One region of the Pelorhabdus rhamnosifermentans genome, then DNA from elsewhere that is predicted to be linked to it. Evidence: riboswitches for the same ligand, from Rfam matches in the RefSeq annotation. Region 1 holds a riboswitch; the other holds the start of a gene.
What was found. Region 1 has a riboswitch for cyclic di-GMP ahead of Ga0466249_RS15715 (methyl-accepting chemotaxis protein). Riboswitches for the same ligand answer to the same signal wherever they lie in the genome.

Region 1 (7,534 bases):
GTATCTTTATCGTCCACACGTATCCCCCCCTTTTGAGTATTCTAGTTATATATATGAGTAACAAACAAATGTTGTGCCCAAAATAAAAGAAACAGAAAAAAACTTTTATAATTTCATGATGAATAGGCAGGAAAATATCTCCCTATTCGTTAATGTTCTCTTATATTCTTATTACAAGGAGATGAATCTGCATGCCGCGTCGTTCCCCGGGTCTTTTACTTCGCATCGCGCGTCTTGTTCTGCTTAAACTGGCTAAAAGACTCCCTTCCCCTGTATATGCCTATATTTCGCACAATCTTCCGCATATGGTAACGCAATATTTATGGGTCGCTATCGGCAGTATGATCAGTGGCGTAAGCATAAATATCTTTTTTGTCCCCCACCATTTATTAAGCGGCGGTGTCAGTGGCGTTGCCATGATTATTTTTTTTCTCTTTCACTATCCCCTCGGATTACTCACAACGCTCTTAAACATTCCTATTTTTTATCTGGCTTATAAAATGCTTAACAAGGAATATGTCTTTGGCGCCTTCTATGGAATGATCATTTTCTCAGCATCGCTTGATGCTACCCGCTTCTTGGCTGACATTAACTTTATTGACGACATTTTGTTGGCCTCTATCTATGGCGGAATCCTCACAGGGATTGGCTCAGGCATTATTTTTCGTGTCAACGGCAGCAGCGGCGGCACCGATATTATCGGTGCCATTATGAAAAAATACTATGGCTATAGTATGGGGTCCATGGGATTTGCGATTAACTGCGTCGTTATGATATTTGCAGGTGTTTTTTTTGGTCCAAAATCAGCTATGTACACACTATTCGCCATGTACGCAGGGGCCGTACTAACAGACAAAATTGTCGAAGGCTTTAATAGAAAAAAATCCATTATGATTATTTCAGACAAGCATGAAGAAATTTCAGTCGCCATATTAAATGAACTCGGGCGCGGCATAACTATATTAAAGGGTGAAGGAGCCTTTACTCATCAAGAAAAAAAGGTCCTCTATATCGTAGTAACTTTTACTCAGATTGCTAAAATAAAAATAATGGTAGAAGATATCGATACCTCAGCCTTTCTCATCATCCAGGATGCTGCTGAAGTATCTGGCAAGGGATTTACTCATTAACAATGTTCACCATCAATACTTTCTTATCATATTATGTAAAAGAAACCACAACATTACATGACATGATAGGAGGATTGCTCGTGAACGAAAATGATCGCTATTGTAAACCAAAATATGAGCAATGGGAAGACGGAAAGAGTTGTTGCCAGATGAAGAAAGAGCCCAAATTTTGTGGCTGCAAACCGACGAAAAAGTGTTTAAAGACCTTTGACTGTACATTTAAACTGTACCGCTTATCGTACTGCAGACTCTATAAAGTCTGTCAATCTTGCGGCCATGAATATGATTTTCACCACCATGGCGGTGTCTGTCCTAGATGCGGCACCCAGTTTTACCATATGGGCATGAGTATGGATATGATGGACCCTGAATGATAATGAAAAATCCTGCCCAACAAGGGCAGGATTTTTCATTATCATTCAAACAATCTAGAGCTAGGGTTTAATAAATTCTTGAACAACATAAACTTGTCCATTTTTATAAGCAACACCAATACCCACATTTGTATAAGCCGTATTTAAGATATTGGCACGATGACCGGCACTATTCATAAAAGCCGTTTCAGCGGCTGCCACGTTTTGATTAACGGCAATATTTTCGCCTGCCGCACTATAAGAAATGCCTGCTTGTTTCATACGATCAAAAGGAGACTGCCCTTCAGGGTTGGTATGCGAAAAGAAGTTGCGATTCACCATATCCTGAGCATACTTTTCAGCCAAAGAAGTCAGCCGTGAATCTACTTTTAGGTTGGCGAGCCCTTGGGCGCTCCGATCAGCATTCATTAAATTAACCGCTTTTTGTTCATCAGCCGCCACATTTCCTGTTGAAGCCGAAGAAGTCTGACTTGATGAAGAACTGGGACTTGTAGAGGAAGTCACCGACCCGCTCGCTGCTGTTGCAGCAGCAGGTGCCGAAGACGCCTTCGCACCACTATGCCCCCCACTGAGCATAGCCAAGAGCCCTAAGGCAAGCACTACATAACCTGCCTTACTATTGTTTACTTGAGGTGCATTATCCGCAGTAACTGAAGCCGCATGAGCCACTTCAGCTGCTGGCATACCCAGCGAAGTGGTAAAGACAGAAACAGTCAATAAACCGAAGCAAAAACTTTTTAAAATTTTATTAGCAGAAAAATGATTCATATGATCCACCCTTCTAGCGAAATAATTCTCGCATTATAGTTATTCGCCTTTTATCAAAAAACACCTGTTAACATAACGTTGGTAATTTTTATCGTCGTTGGAAACATACCGTCCCATTGAAGTTGCCTGTAAACTTTAAAAGTTTATCACCCACATTGGTTTATAATAAAAAAACAAGTAAGTCAGTATCAAAAATCGGTACAGACTTACTTGTTTTTTTATAAAAATTATCGCTAAAATAACATTGTAAATTACCTTAGTAGGGGGTTTTCGGCAATCCTAACCGAAACTTGCCACGCGTTTCAATACCACCTACGCCTTCAACGCCCGTCACAGCAGCTGTAATAGTATCATTCAAATCAATCGCTTGGTTAATGGAAGTAAACGCCACCTTTTCTGCAATAAAGACCGGATCATAAGCATGAATAAAAATCCGCATTGGGGAGCTGGCAAAATTAGCTCCAGCAGCAATAATCGCCTCAAAATAAGACTGGCAGGCCCCAGCAAAAATCACGAGGTCATCGCGCGAAGAACAAAAGTTTCTGGCATTGATTACAGACTGCACAAAATATTTCGAATTACGATAACTGTCCATATTGCTAAAATCTTTTTTTCCGTTGCCAGTTAAAGCATCATGTCCTGTCAATATTAAAATATCTGGTCGGTGTTTTTTTATAATATCGATCACTCGGCCTGGCTGATCCGTCTCAGCGATCCATTCGCCAACTGCTTCCATATTCAGCTGGCGATAGGTTTTCAAACACATTTTTAAATACTCTTCGTCACCGTCCACATGAAGGACCTTGCCAGGTAAATTAAAAAAACTATACTTTTTTCGATCCCCTCTAAGTAAGAAATGCGAAGTTTTTTCCTGCTCTACACCACGCCTGAGCAGAATCTGATGCAACCCATCTTGGATATTTTCTTCCATATGAATGATTTCATTGCGCAAATGCTCGGCATCAATCCGTTCGACATCATCAATAGGCGCATCTGCCATGAGCCTCATATACAGCCCTTTCAGCACACAATGAGTTTGTTTCGCTTCGTCTAAATAAATATCCGTTATTTTAAACACGATATCTCCGCCATGAGATTTGCGAACAACAAGATCACCTACTGCAATAGTCACACCTATCCCTCCCCCATCCATTACTACATACTATGAGTACAGCAAAAGTTCTGTCACCGAAAGTTTTCCCCCAGAAAGGAACCGCAACAAGTGACAAATAAAGGCGTCCCTCAATATACTGTAGTAATCCAGCGAGGATAAACCAAAGCACCTTTGAGGTGATGGCGCATGATTACTGTAGTCATTCCTGCTAAAAACGAAGCAGGCCGTATTACAACAGTGCTGCAAAACGTCGCCACTCTCCCAATCGACCATATCATTCTCATTATTAATGGAACAACCGATACGACTCTCCAAGAAGTCCTCAATCTCCCCATTGACAAGTTACAGATTATTTATTTTCACGAATGTCTAGGCATTGATGTCCCCCGGGCAATCGGCGCAAAAATGGCTTATTCCTTAGGCAGTGACGTTGTTTTATTTGTTGATGGAGACATGGTAGGTACATTCAATGAAAATTTAGTAGAACTTATAGAGGGTATCCAGCTCAAACATTTAGATATGGCTCTCACCAACTGTTATCCCTCACCACCCCGTCATATTGAACGTTATAATCCAACCTTTCAGTGGCGCTATAATGTCACGCACGAATTAGGACTAGATAAAAAGCTTGGACTAGCAACACCAGCACATGGCCCTCATGCCGTTTCACGCCGTCTATTAGAATCCATTCCACTCCAAGAACTTTCTATTCCACCTGTCTCACTGGCGTTGGCCCGCTTAAGCAAATTACGCATTGATGTTGCCACTACAATTCCCCATTACCGATTGGGATCTTCTGTAAAGAACTACATTCACAGCAACAAAATTATTGATACGATTGTTGGCGATTGTTTAGAAGCTATCGCGGTATTTCACGGTAAGCCCCGGACAAGACAATGGCAAAACAAAACCTACTCAGGATATCATACAGCCCGGCGATTTGATTTATTAGAAAATTTTTTAGGAACGACAAAACAAACCTAACAATCTTCCCCTAATTGTAGGATTTTCCTGCCACATTAGGGGATTTTTTTATTCAAATTTCTTTATTAGAAAAACAGAAACAGAGGAAACAATTTTATGACAAGAGAATGTTATAAAATAATAAGAATATTGATATTTACTATAAAATCTACGTACAAAATCACGAAAGTTGTCAATACAAAAAATCAACATTAAATGCAACATATTGAACATCCGAATGTCTCCATAAACACAATAATTACACTAGAGAATAAGATATCTAGGCTAAAACACATGAACAATACATGGAGAGTGGAAACATGCAGATAAATAAGTATACTAGCAGAATGAAAATGTGTAGACGGAATTCATTACAAAATACTACTGAAATATGTTTTCAGCAAATATTTCTTCATAGTCCTGTCGTTTGGCTGCTTGTTGATCCTAAAACGAACGATATCATAGCAGTCAATGCAGCAGCAAATAAATTCTATGGATATTCAACAGATGAATTAAAAGCCATGAAAACAATTGAAATTTCTATATCTCCAATCGAAAAATTCAAAACGGGTAGAATTCGATTAGACAATTTTATTCAGAAACCGAAATACTGCCAACATAAGCTTAAAAATGGGCACGTCAAAGATGTAGCAGTATATTCTAGTCCTTTCAAAACAGGTGAGAAAATATTGCTTTCTCTTATTGTTATTGATATCACGTTGAGGAGAGAGGCTGAAAAAAAGCTCCAAACATCTTATGAAATAAAACGCCGAGCTGACGTCTTCAATGACATTCTTAATGGAATAAGGGGAGGAGATGAAGAAACACTCGCTTATATCAATAACATAGGACTTAATTTCTCTCAACCATTTTTTTGTTCGGTAATCCAGCTTGAAAAAACCGTTGATTATCATTTACACCATAAAAACAGATCTGAAACCATAGAGGAAGATATCAAATATGAACTCATCGATAAACTAAATGACACAAAAGGGTGTATTACTTGGGGGCGGCGTAGTAGCATCGGTGTTCTATATCAAATAAACCCTTCTGATCAAGGAAATAATTTTACAGAAAAGACATTGGCACAACTCTTACAAAAAAAGATTCATAAGTATCATCCTGACATAACGATTCGAATAGGTATTGGGGAGAACCAACAAGGAATAAGGGGCTTTACAAAAAGTTTTCAGCAGGCCCTGGAAGCAATTCAAGTTTCGCAGTACGACTCGGAGCGCAATAAGAACATTGTCCACTTTCGAGATTTGGGTATTTTACAACTGCTTATAAAACCAAGCGAAAAAGAACGTACAACTGAATTTATTGAAAAAACAATTGGTAAACTTATTCGCTATGATCATGAAAAAGGCACCGACTATTTGGACACACTTGCCGTAATTTTACAAAAGTCCAACTTGAAAGAAACAGCCAAAGTACTATTTCTTCACTATAATACCGTCATCTTCCGCAAACAACGAATTGAAAAAATTCTGGGAATATCTATCAACGAATTTGAAACAAAATTAACCCTTGCAACAGCAATAAAATTGTACAAACTAAACTTAATAAAATAAAATTTCCATATAACGGGAACCATTGTGTTTAAAATACAATAATTTGCTTTTTTTTTACTTTAAATTTGATACATCATGCCAATAGTACTTTTGTCTTATCTGTTTTAAAATAACAGATAAGTGTTAGTTAGCTCAATATCTCCAACATAATGACAATAAAATATTAGCAAACTTATCGAAAGATAGGGACGCAAAGCCTTGGGTCTACGGATTTATTTTCTATGATTGCCAGGTTGCTATTGAAGCATTAAAACCTTATTGCGTCAGAATTTTCTCAGAAAATCTGACGCTTTTTAGCAACTATTAGTTTTTTACCGATAATTATTAGAAACTGGTCAAATTGTCCATGTGCAAGGGAGGTAACAAGAGCACTCCAATAGGCGACTAATTTCGAATATTATTCTGGTAAAAACTTTATAATAGAATCTGTCGCACGAAACGTTAAAATTAAGCTGCAAGGGGTTGAGAGAAAATGGAAGTAAATAATTTACATGTACACATGAAAGAATTAGAATTTGTGAAAGCTTATTTTAATATTGTTCTGACAGCCTTCGAAGATGGAGCTAGCTTCTTCATTACTACCCTTGATAAAGTCACCTACATTGAAAATCATAAGTTTGAAATACCCGGTCTACAAGTAGACGGGGGATTTAGTAAAAGCGGACCTTCTGCCCAAGCCATCCAAGCTAGAAAAGTGGTATCCGCACGCATCCCAAGAAATGTATATGGCGTTAGATTATTCACCTATAGCGGACCTATCTGGAATGAAAACGATACGGAAATCATCGGTGCATGGGCACTCACCATTCCACGTCAACATAAAATTGTAAATGCTTTTGAATCTTTTGCTCCCGTCGTAGCTGACCTATTACCCGAAGGTGGCTTCATGTGGATAACGGATAAAGAAAAATTCCTTAAGCGGCAACCTTCTCAAAAATTCGACATGCTCGAACTACAGGTTGGAAACCCCTTAAGAGCGGGCAGCACTCCCGATGAGGCTATTAAGCAAAAAAAGCTGGTTACTGAAGATATTGATGAATCTGTCTATGGTTACCCCGTGATTGCAGCCTCCTACCCCCTGATGGATGAAGAAACAGGCGAAGCTGTTGGTGCTTTTGGAATATCTTTACCGCGGAAATTAGCGGATGATCTCAAGCATATTGCAAGCTCCTTAGACGAAGGACTTACCGGCGTAGCCACTGCAATAGAACAAATTACTGCCGCTACAAACAACGTGAGTGACAATCAGCAACAACTTCATGGCGAAATTGGAAAGTCAAAAGAACTCTTAGACAAAATAAACGACGTAATGAACTTTATTAAAGAAATTGCTGATGAAACAAAAATGCTGGGCCTCAACGCAGCTATCGAAGCAGCTAGAGTTGGCGAAGCAGGCTTGGGATTTGGCGTAGTCGCCGAGGAAATCAGAAAGTTGTCGGCAGACTCTAAGAATACGGTTGTACAAATTAAAGAATTGACTAAAGAAATCAATAAATCAATGAATGAAACCGCAGAGGCCTCGGAGTCTACATTAGCAGTAGTGGAAGAAACTGCTGCAGCAACACAAGAAGTGAATGCCAGTATCGAAGAAATGACTGCACTGGCTCAAAA
Region 2 (7,534 bases), on a different contig from region 1:
CCCATTTATATTTGTTTTCGGGATTTGAGTCCGAAGAGGTGAAGGAGGAGCGTCCTGCACCTTACCTTATAACAAAAAAACAACTAAATAGCGAGGGAGCTCGTGTTTCGAGATGAGAGGAAGCTTTCAGCTTCGACCGACCTGACATGGTTTATGCCATATAGGGGGATGCTATTTAGTTACACGAGAAATATACCTTAATAACAATATTTATCCTTCTATATGACATACCCTGTCAAATAGCAGATATTTAAGCACTTTTATGCTTAAAAATAAATATGTTTGAGAGGTATTTTTTATGGAAAGAAAATCCGGGCTTTTAAAAATGATCATGCTGTCCATGATGATAGCACTTGGCGTAGTAATTTCACCGATTCTTCGTATCGAAGGAATGTGCCCTATGGCTCATTTTATTAACATCGTGTGTGCCGTCTTGCTGGGACCGTGGTATGCCCTACTCTGTGCAACTCTAATCGGCATAATCAGAATGATGTTCATGGGTATTCCGCCTTTGGCTCTGACTGGTGCCGTTTTTGGCGCAACGCTATCAGGAATTCTTTACAGAATTTCTAACGGAAAACTGATTTGCGCTGTGATAGGAGAAGTTATCGGAACAGGCATCATCGGAGCAATTGTTTCTTACCCAATTATGGCCTTTATTTTTGGAAAAGCAGGGCTTACATGGCTGTTTTATGTTCCTCTGTTTATTTGCGGAACGCTTATTGGCGGAACGATTGCCTATTTTTTTCTTACCGCGCTAAGGAAGTCGGGTATGCTGGCAAATCTTCAGAAAAGCTTGGGAGCGAAAATTTATGATAAACCAAATGCTTAACATAACTGATCTATTAGAAATAAGACACCAAATTAAAGCAAAAAAACCGCTTATTCACTGTATAACAAATCACATTTCAATTAATGACTGTGCAAATGTTGTACTTGCTGTTGGCGCAAAACCGATTATGGCAGAACATCCCGCCGAGGTTTCCGATATCACAGCATCTTCTAAGGCACTGGCCGTAAATCTCGGTAACATAACAGACACTCGCATGGAATCAATGCTGATTTCCGGCAAAACGGCCCTTGAAAAAAACATTCCATCGATCATTGATATTGTTGGAGTCGGATGCAGTAACCTTCGTCTTGATTTTACAAAGAAATTTATTTTCGCATGTCATCCAAGCGTTATTAAAGGAAATATGTCGGAATTGAAAGCTCTCTGTGGCGTTGAAAGCGGTGCAAAAGGCATTGATGTCGGTGAAAAAGATAAGATTACGGAGGATAATATAGCTAATAGCCTAGCCCTGCTAACATCGCTGTCTTCGAAGACAGGTTCTGTTATTGCAGCAACAGGAGTGGTTGATATTATCACCGACGGAACGGATACATACCTTATTGAAAACGGCTGTGAAATGCTTTCAATGATAACAGGAACGGGCTGTATGCTGAATGTCTTGGCTGCAACCTTTATCTCAAATAAAGATATCATTGGCGGAACGGTTCTAGCGACAGCTTTTATGGGAATATGCGGAGAACTTTCCCAAAACGTGGAACTTCTCGGAAAGTTTAAAACAACACTTTTAGACTATATATTCAGCCTATCAGACCACCAATTTAAAGAAAAAATAAAATACCATTTTTGCAAATAGGTACTACGCTGACTCCACTCCCCAAAAATCCGCTAGTATATAGGCAACTGTTAGCAAACGAATTCCATAATATCTATTTCCAATTCCTCTTCCAACGCGATACATTGTCCAGTCAACGTTTGAACGACAGGCCGTGTAAAATATTGTTCATTCAAATAAATAATTTTAGCAATCAAACCATTACTTAACTTGACTAAAGAACCTACCAAACATTTCTTAGCGTGCTGAATAAAAGTCATACATATTTTGGGGTCCATCATACCATACATCATTTGGCATAATTCCTTCAGCGCCAAAATTGGAGAAATCGCTTGACGATATACACGTTGGGAAATCATAGCATCATAAACATCGGCGACAGCAATAATCCTTGCAACTTGCGAAATATCGCCTGCCTGCAGTGATGAAGGATAACCACTCCCGTCTAATCGTTCATGGTGCTGTAAAATTCCATTCTTAACTATATCATCAATATCATCTGCCCCTTGCAAAATTTCATATCCAAATAAAGCATGCTTTTTCATAAGCTCCATTTCCTCTGGCACTAATTTGCCGGGCTTATTCAAAATAGCTAAAGGAATACACACCTTTCCTATATCATGCAACAGCCCTGCCGTTACAAGCTGTTTACTCTGTAGTTCCGTCCATTCTAGCCATTTTCCGATAATTCCTGCAAAAATTGCCACATTGATGCTATGCCTGAAAAGATAATCACCCGTATGATTAAAAACATGCAAATAACTGAATACAGAGTCTGATTTAAGCAATAGCGGCATAAGCGTTTCATCAGTAAATTCATGAAGCTGTGTAACCGATAATTGATCAAATCCATTAAATTGATCAAAAATATCTGATACTGCTACGATCATTTTATCGCGTTCTTTCACAAATTCCCTCCGTTCATTTTTTAGATCATCAAAAAATATGAATGTTTCCTCTTCAGCAATAAAGATCTCGGGAATTCTCCAATATGCTAATTTAGCAATTAACTTATCAGTTAAAATTACGTCCTTATCTAATAATATCATTCCATTCTCAGCCATAATCGATTTCCCCAGTTTCATCCCAGGTTTAGCTTGTAAAATGCTGCATTTTCTAATAAACACCAAGATCGCCACCTTAAATTTTATCTTCATAGTTATGCGGTCAGTAAAAAATCATCCATAGACATGCAAAAATACCTGTGACACTATTAGAAGTACACAGTTAATTAAAAATTTAATTAATCATAACAAATAAAAAACTACCAAGTAATACATCATATTATTTTAATGATGCAACCCGGCAGTCGTTGATAAAAATCATTAGACCCAATGGCTTTGCGTCCCTATCTTTCGATAAGTTTGCCCATGTTTAATTCTATAATTCTAGAATATACTAATAATAGCACATTTTTATAAATCAGTCATTTATAATATGTAATATCAGGTTAAATTTTCGTTACTGATTCTACTAAAAAAGCAAATACTTAGCAAGCAATTCGCTAAATGCTACTAAATTGCAATACGCCCATAACCTACTGGGTAGGTTATGGGCGTAAAATCAGGCGCCAGCATAATGCTGACGCCTAGATCTCAAATCTATTTATAATAAAGGTTTATTTTTCATACTATTTTCGTTAATGGTTTTAATGGATGCCCCCAATGTTTAGATTGTTCTGTAATGTATAGATCCAACTCAGCAGGTGTCATCTTAATCGTTTTTACTTCCGGTTGTCTGTATTCTCTTCGATCATGAGTAACAAAACCACCAATAGCTGTCGTTCTTCTACGCATTTGAGCTTCAATAGTTGCTGCTCTAAGTAAACCACAAGTTCTTCTGTTAAGTGTTCTCATACCCAATCACTCTCCCAAAAATGTTGTGTAATGATAACAGAACTATTCAAACATTATTAGATTGTTGGCCTCCTTCTCACTAATGATCTTGTCTTTATATGTAATTTATTGACGTATAACGTAATTATACGTCTTTTTTGGCTTCTAGTCTACAGACCTAATAACTAATTTCATTCATATTTTAATGCCACTCACGCTCTCATAATAAATTTTTCTTTTAAATTCTATTACCTCATTCTTTTTAATTAGATAGTCTATATTCACGTATATAAAAGTTCCTACGTTTATGATGTTCTGTAGAAACTCTTAGTTATTATACTATTGAAACAAATAACATTTCTACCGAATGAGCACTATACGCTTTATTTTCATAAAAAATCAAGCCTTTTGGAGCAGGAAGCATTGTCTAAGATGCTGAACATAATTAATAGTAAAATTAACAAATGGAGGTATTTGAATGAAAAGAGCAAAAATGATACTCATATTAGCCGGATTAATGCTGTTTAGTTTAGGGATATACACGCCCAATGTTTATGCAGCTGATAAAACACTCAGTGTAAAAATTATTGTAAATCAAGATTTTTGGAATAGCAAAATTACATTTCCGAATGGCAATAAGGCAGAAATTAACGGCATCGGCATCGTAATACTTGACAAAGGACTACCGCAGATATTCAAAACACTTACTCCAGGACAAAATGAATTAGACTTAAACTACACTGGCGTCGAGGATTCAGATTACCAAATAAAAATCCCCTTTTGGGCTGGCCCTGGTGCTTTAGTCTATCAAACAATAGAGAAAGTTAAAAATAACGGACAGACTCTCACGTATACAATTGGAGCAGATACCAGCATTCGACCTTTAACCATCGAACGTACCCAGCAATAATGTTGCTCCATGATTATCAAATCCATATTCGGTAATATATCAAAAAAAAGTATTAGCATTATGCTAATACTTTTTTTCATCCAACAATACGTCCAGCATTTTTTTACGGTTATTAATAAACTCTGTCATTACAACATAGTGCTCTGTTTTTTCATATTCAACAACATCAAACCCTTTATTGGATATTTGTAAAATTATTGCATTCGGATATCCCATGATAATAGGTGAATGAGTTGCAATAATAAATTGTGAGTGTTTATTCGCTAAGTCATGTATTATTGAAATCATTGCCATTTGCCGCATGGGAGATAAGGCTGCCTCTGGCTCATCTAATATATATAGCCCATTGCCTTTAAATTTGTTCATAAAAGTCGAAAAAAAAGCTTCCCCATGCGACTGCTCATGCAATGACCGTCCTCCATAAAAATCACTGACCTTAAGCTCATCTATTTGGGTTGCAAGATTATAAAAGCTTTCTGCGCGCAAGAAAAAACCGTCTCTAGGTTTTCTTGCTCCTCGAATTAAACGAATGTATTCATGCAATTCCGAATGAGAATTTCTTGAAGAAAAATTAAAATTACAAGTTCCCCCTTCAGGATTAAATCCCCATGCAATAGCAATTGCCTCCAGTAGTGTAGATTTTCCTGTACCGTTTTCCCCTACGATGAATGTAACCTGTGGATGAAACTCCAAACAATGTAAATCACGAAAAGCAGGTAGAGAAAAGGGATATTGATTGAAATAATCTATTTTATCTCGCAACAATTTTACGGAACGCAAATAATGCCCTGTATTTAATACTTCCATTTAAATCTCCTAGCATTTACTCATTACTCTTACGAACAATTTTTACTTACCTATTTACCTTATTTAATAAATTTTCAATTCGATTTAATCCCTCAGTAATATTCTGCAGGGAAGTCGCATAAGACAACCTCACATGCGTATCTATACCAAAACCTGAACCCGGAACAAGTGCAACTTTGGCTTTCTCAAGCAATGCATCGGCAAAATCATTCGAGCCTTTAATTTCTATACCATCAATTTCAGCTCCGATAAATTTCGAAATATTCATCAGTACATAGAACGCTCCGTTTGGAGTAACACAGGACAAGCCAGGTATGGAGTGAATTCGCTTTACCATATAATTTCTTCTAGTAATAAATGCAGAAACCATATCATTTACTATATCTTGCTCACCATTAATAGCCGCTTCTGCTGCCTTTTGTGCTATCGAATTAGGATTTGATGTCGCATGGCTTTGCATATTACCCATAATTTTAGCGATTTCACTATTCGATGCCGTATAGCCTATTCGCCAGCCAGTCATCGCATATGTTTTCGAAACACCATTAACAACAATGGTCTGCTCTTTTATTTTGTCATTAATCGACGCAATGCTAACATGCTCATATCCATCATAAATTAGTTTTTCATATATTTCATCAGAAACAACAAATATTCCATGTTCCACTGCTAAATCAGCGATTTCCGCAAGTTCTCTGTGAGAATAAACCATTCCCGTAGGATTACAGGGACTATTGATTATGATTGCCTTTGTTTTTCTAGTTAATGCCTGCTTAATCTGTTGAACACTAAACTTAAATCCACTATGTTCTGATGTTCTTATGATTACAGGAGTGGCATCTGCCATTTTTACCATTTCTGGATAACTAACCCAATAAGGTGCAGGTATAATAACCTCATCTCCAGGATTACATAGCGCTTGAAATATATTTACCAAAGAATGTTTTGCACCATTACTAACAATAATTTGCTCAGGCGTATAGTCTAACCCATTATCTTTCTTAAACTTATTGCAAATAGCCTGCTTTAACTCCAATATACCTGATGCAGGAGTATATTTCGTAAAACCAGACTCAATAGCTGCGATTGCAGCCCTTTTAATATGCTCTGGCGTATCAAAATCGGGCTCGCCTGCGCCAAATCCAATAATATCCAGTCCTTCAGCTTTCATTTTCTTTGCCTTCGCATCTATAGCTAAAGTAGATGATGGACTTATTGATAATCCTTTTATAGATAAATCCATATATACCAATCCTCCTAAGCTCTACTATCTAAAGAACAGTACAGAAGCACTCTCATTAATATTATACATAAGTTACTTTATAATTACAATAAAGCTACTGATTTGTTACACAGATGTGCTCCTTTTTAATTACATTAATTTCACGGCAAAAGACCTAGTACCTATCGTATGAACAATCGCTAAAATACTATCCAAATGGTCGTCCTCTCTCTTTACTAATTCTGATAAGTCTCCTTCTAATTGCATAACCTGTTGCTTTCCTTCCATGTCTTGATATTGAAGGTTAAGTGAAGCTGCTGGATATTAAGCTCAATATACCAAACCCACCTATTATGAACCCTGAAAGCCAGTTAATCCATTTGAGTCGCTTTTGATCAAATTTGGAGCGAAGCATATTTACCATTCCACTTAATATAAGCCACCAAAACATAGAACCACTAAAAACCCCAAGAACTAAGAATCCCGCTAATATGTAGTTTCCATCCATTGTACCTACCCCTAATCCTGCAAAAACTGCTGCAAAAGATAGGATAGTCAGCGGATTCGTTAAAGTTAAGAAAAAAGCAGATGTATAAGCACCTAAAAAGCTCTTGCCCCCCGCTTTTACAGCTTCTTCTGCTGGAATAGATTGAAATGTTTTATAACCTAAATAAAGTAAAAACAGTCCGCCAATCAAACGCAAATAGGATTGATGATCGAGTAAAAAAGCGGAAACCACTGTTACACCAAAAGCAGCGATACAACCGTATATAGCATCTGCTGTTGCTGTCCCTAAACCGGAAAGGAAACCGCTTAACATACCACTAGACAGGGTGCGCCTGATACAAAGAACTCCCATAGGTCCCACAGGGGCAGCGATAGAAAAGCCTAGTATCACTCCTTTAATCAAAAAAAGCAGTTCCATCGTTATTTCTACCCTCTTTCAAATTTTATTGGCAATATTGGAGTTTCTTTAACAGTCGATAAAATGACAGTTGTCCGAGTTTTTATGCCTGACAAAGACTTTATTTTTTCACTTATTAACCTTTCAAGATCACGAGTACCTGAACAACGTACTTTAAGAATGTAATCTTCTGCCCCAGCTATATGATGACACTCCAGTATTTCTGGCAGA

Region 2: linked by a shared signal. The riboswitch ahead of Ga0466249_RS06300 (HD-GYP domain-containing protein) and the one ahead of Ga0466249_RS15715 (methyl-accepting chemotaxis protein) in region 1 are both predicted to bind cyclic di-GMP.

The regions. Positions count from the first base shown of each region.
Region 1 covers NZ_JAHGVE010000013.1:97,880-105,413, reverse strand. Annotated here, with positions in the region: gene Ga0466249_RS15750 (DUF3794 domain-containing protein) at 1-17, opposite strand, end outside; gene Ga0466249_RS15745 (YitT family protein) at 192-1,130, shown strand; gene Ga0466249_RS15740 (hydrogenase maturation nickel metallochaperone HypA) at 1,211-1,504, shown strand; gene Ga0466249_RS15735 (CAP domain-containing protein) at 1,565-2,272, opposite strand; gene yabG (sporulation peptidase YabG) at 2,529-3,404, opposite strand; gene Ga0466249_RS15725 (glycosyltransferase family 2 protein) at 3,573-4,370, shown strand; gene Ga0466249_RS15720 (PAS domain S-box protein) at 4,670-5,923, shown strand; cyclic di-GMP riboswitch class I at 6,079-6,164, shown strand; gene Ga0466249_RS15715 (methyl-accepting chemotaxis protein) at 6,396-7,534, shown strand, end outside.
Region 2 covers NZ_JAHGVE010000004.1:38,580-46,113, reverse strand. Annotated here, with positions in the region: gene thiW (energy coupling factor transporter S component ThiW) at 299-832, shown strand; gene thiM (hydroxyethylthiazole kinase) at 813-1,646, shown strand; gene Ga0466249_RS06300 (HD-GYP domain-containing protein) at 1,697-2,752, opposite strand; cyclic di-GMP riboswitch class I at 2,919-3,004, opposite strand; gene Ga0466249_RS06295 (hypothetical protein) at 3,251-3,481, opposite strand; gene Ga0466249_RS06290 (hypothetical protein) at 3,939-4,370, shown strand; gene Ga0466249_RS06285 (AAA family ATPase) at 4,434-5,177, opposite strand; gene Ga0466249_RS06280 (pyridoxal phosphate-dependent aminotransferase) at 5,224-6,420, opposite strand; gene Ga0466249_RS06275 (hypothetical protein) at 6,550-6,666, opposite strand; gene Ga0466249_RS06270 (LysE family translocator) at 6,704-7,324, opposite strand; gene Ga0466249_RS06265 (Lrp/AsnC family transcriptional regulator) at 7,333-7,534, opposite strand, start outside.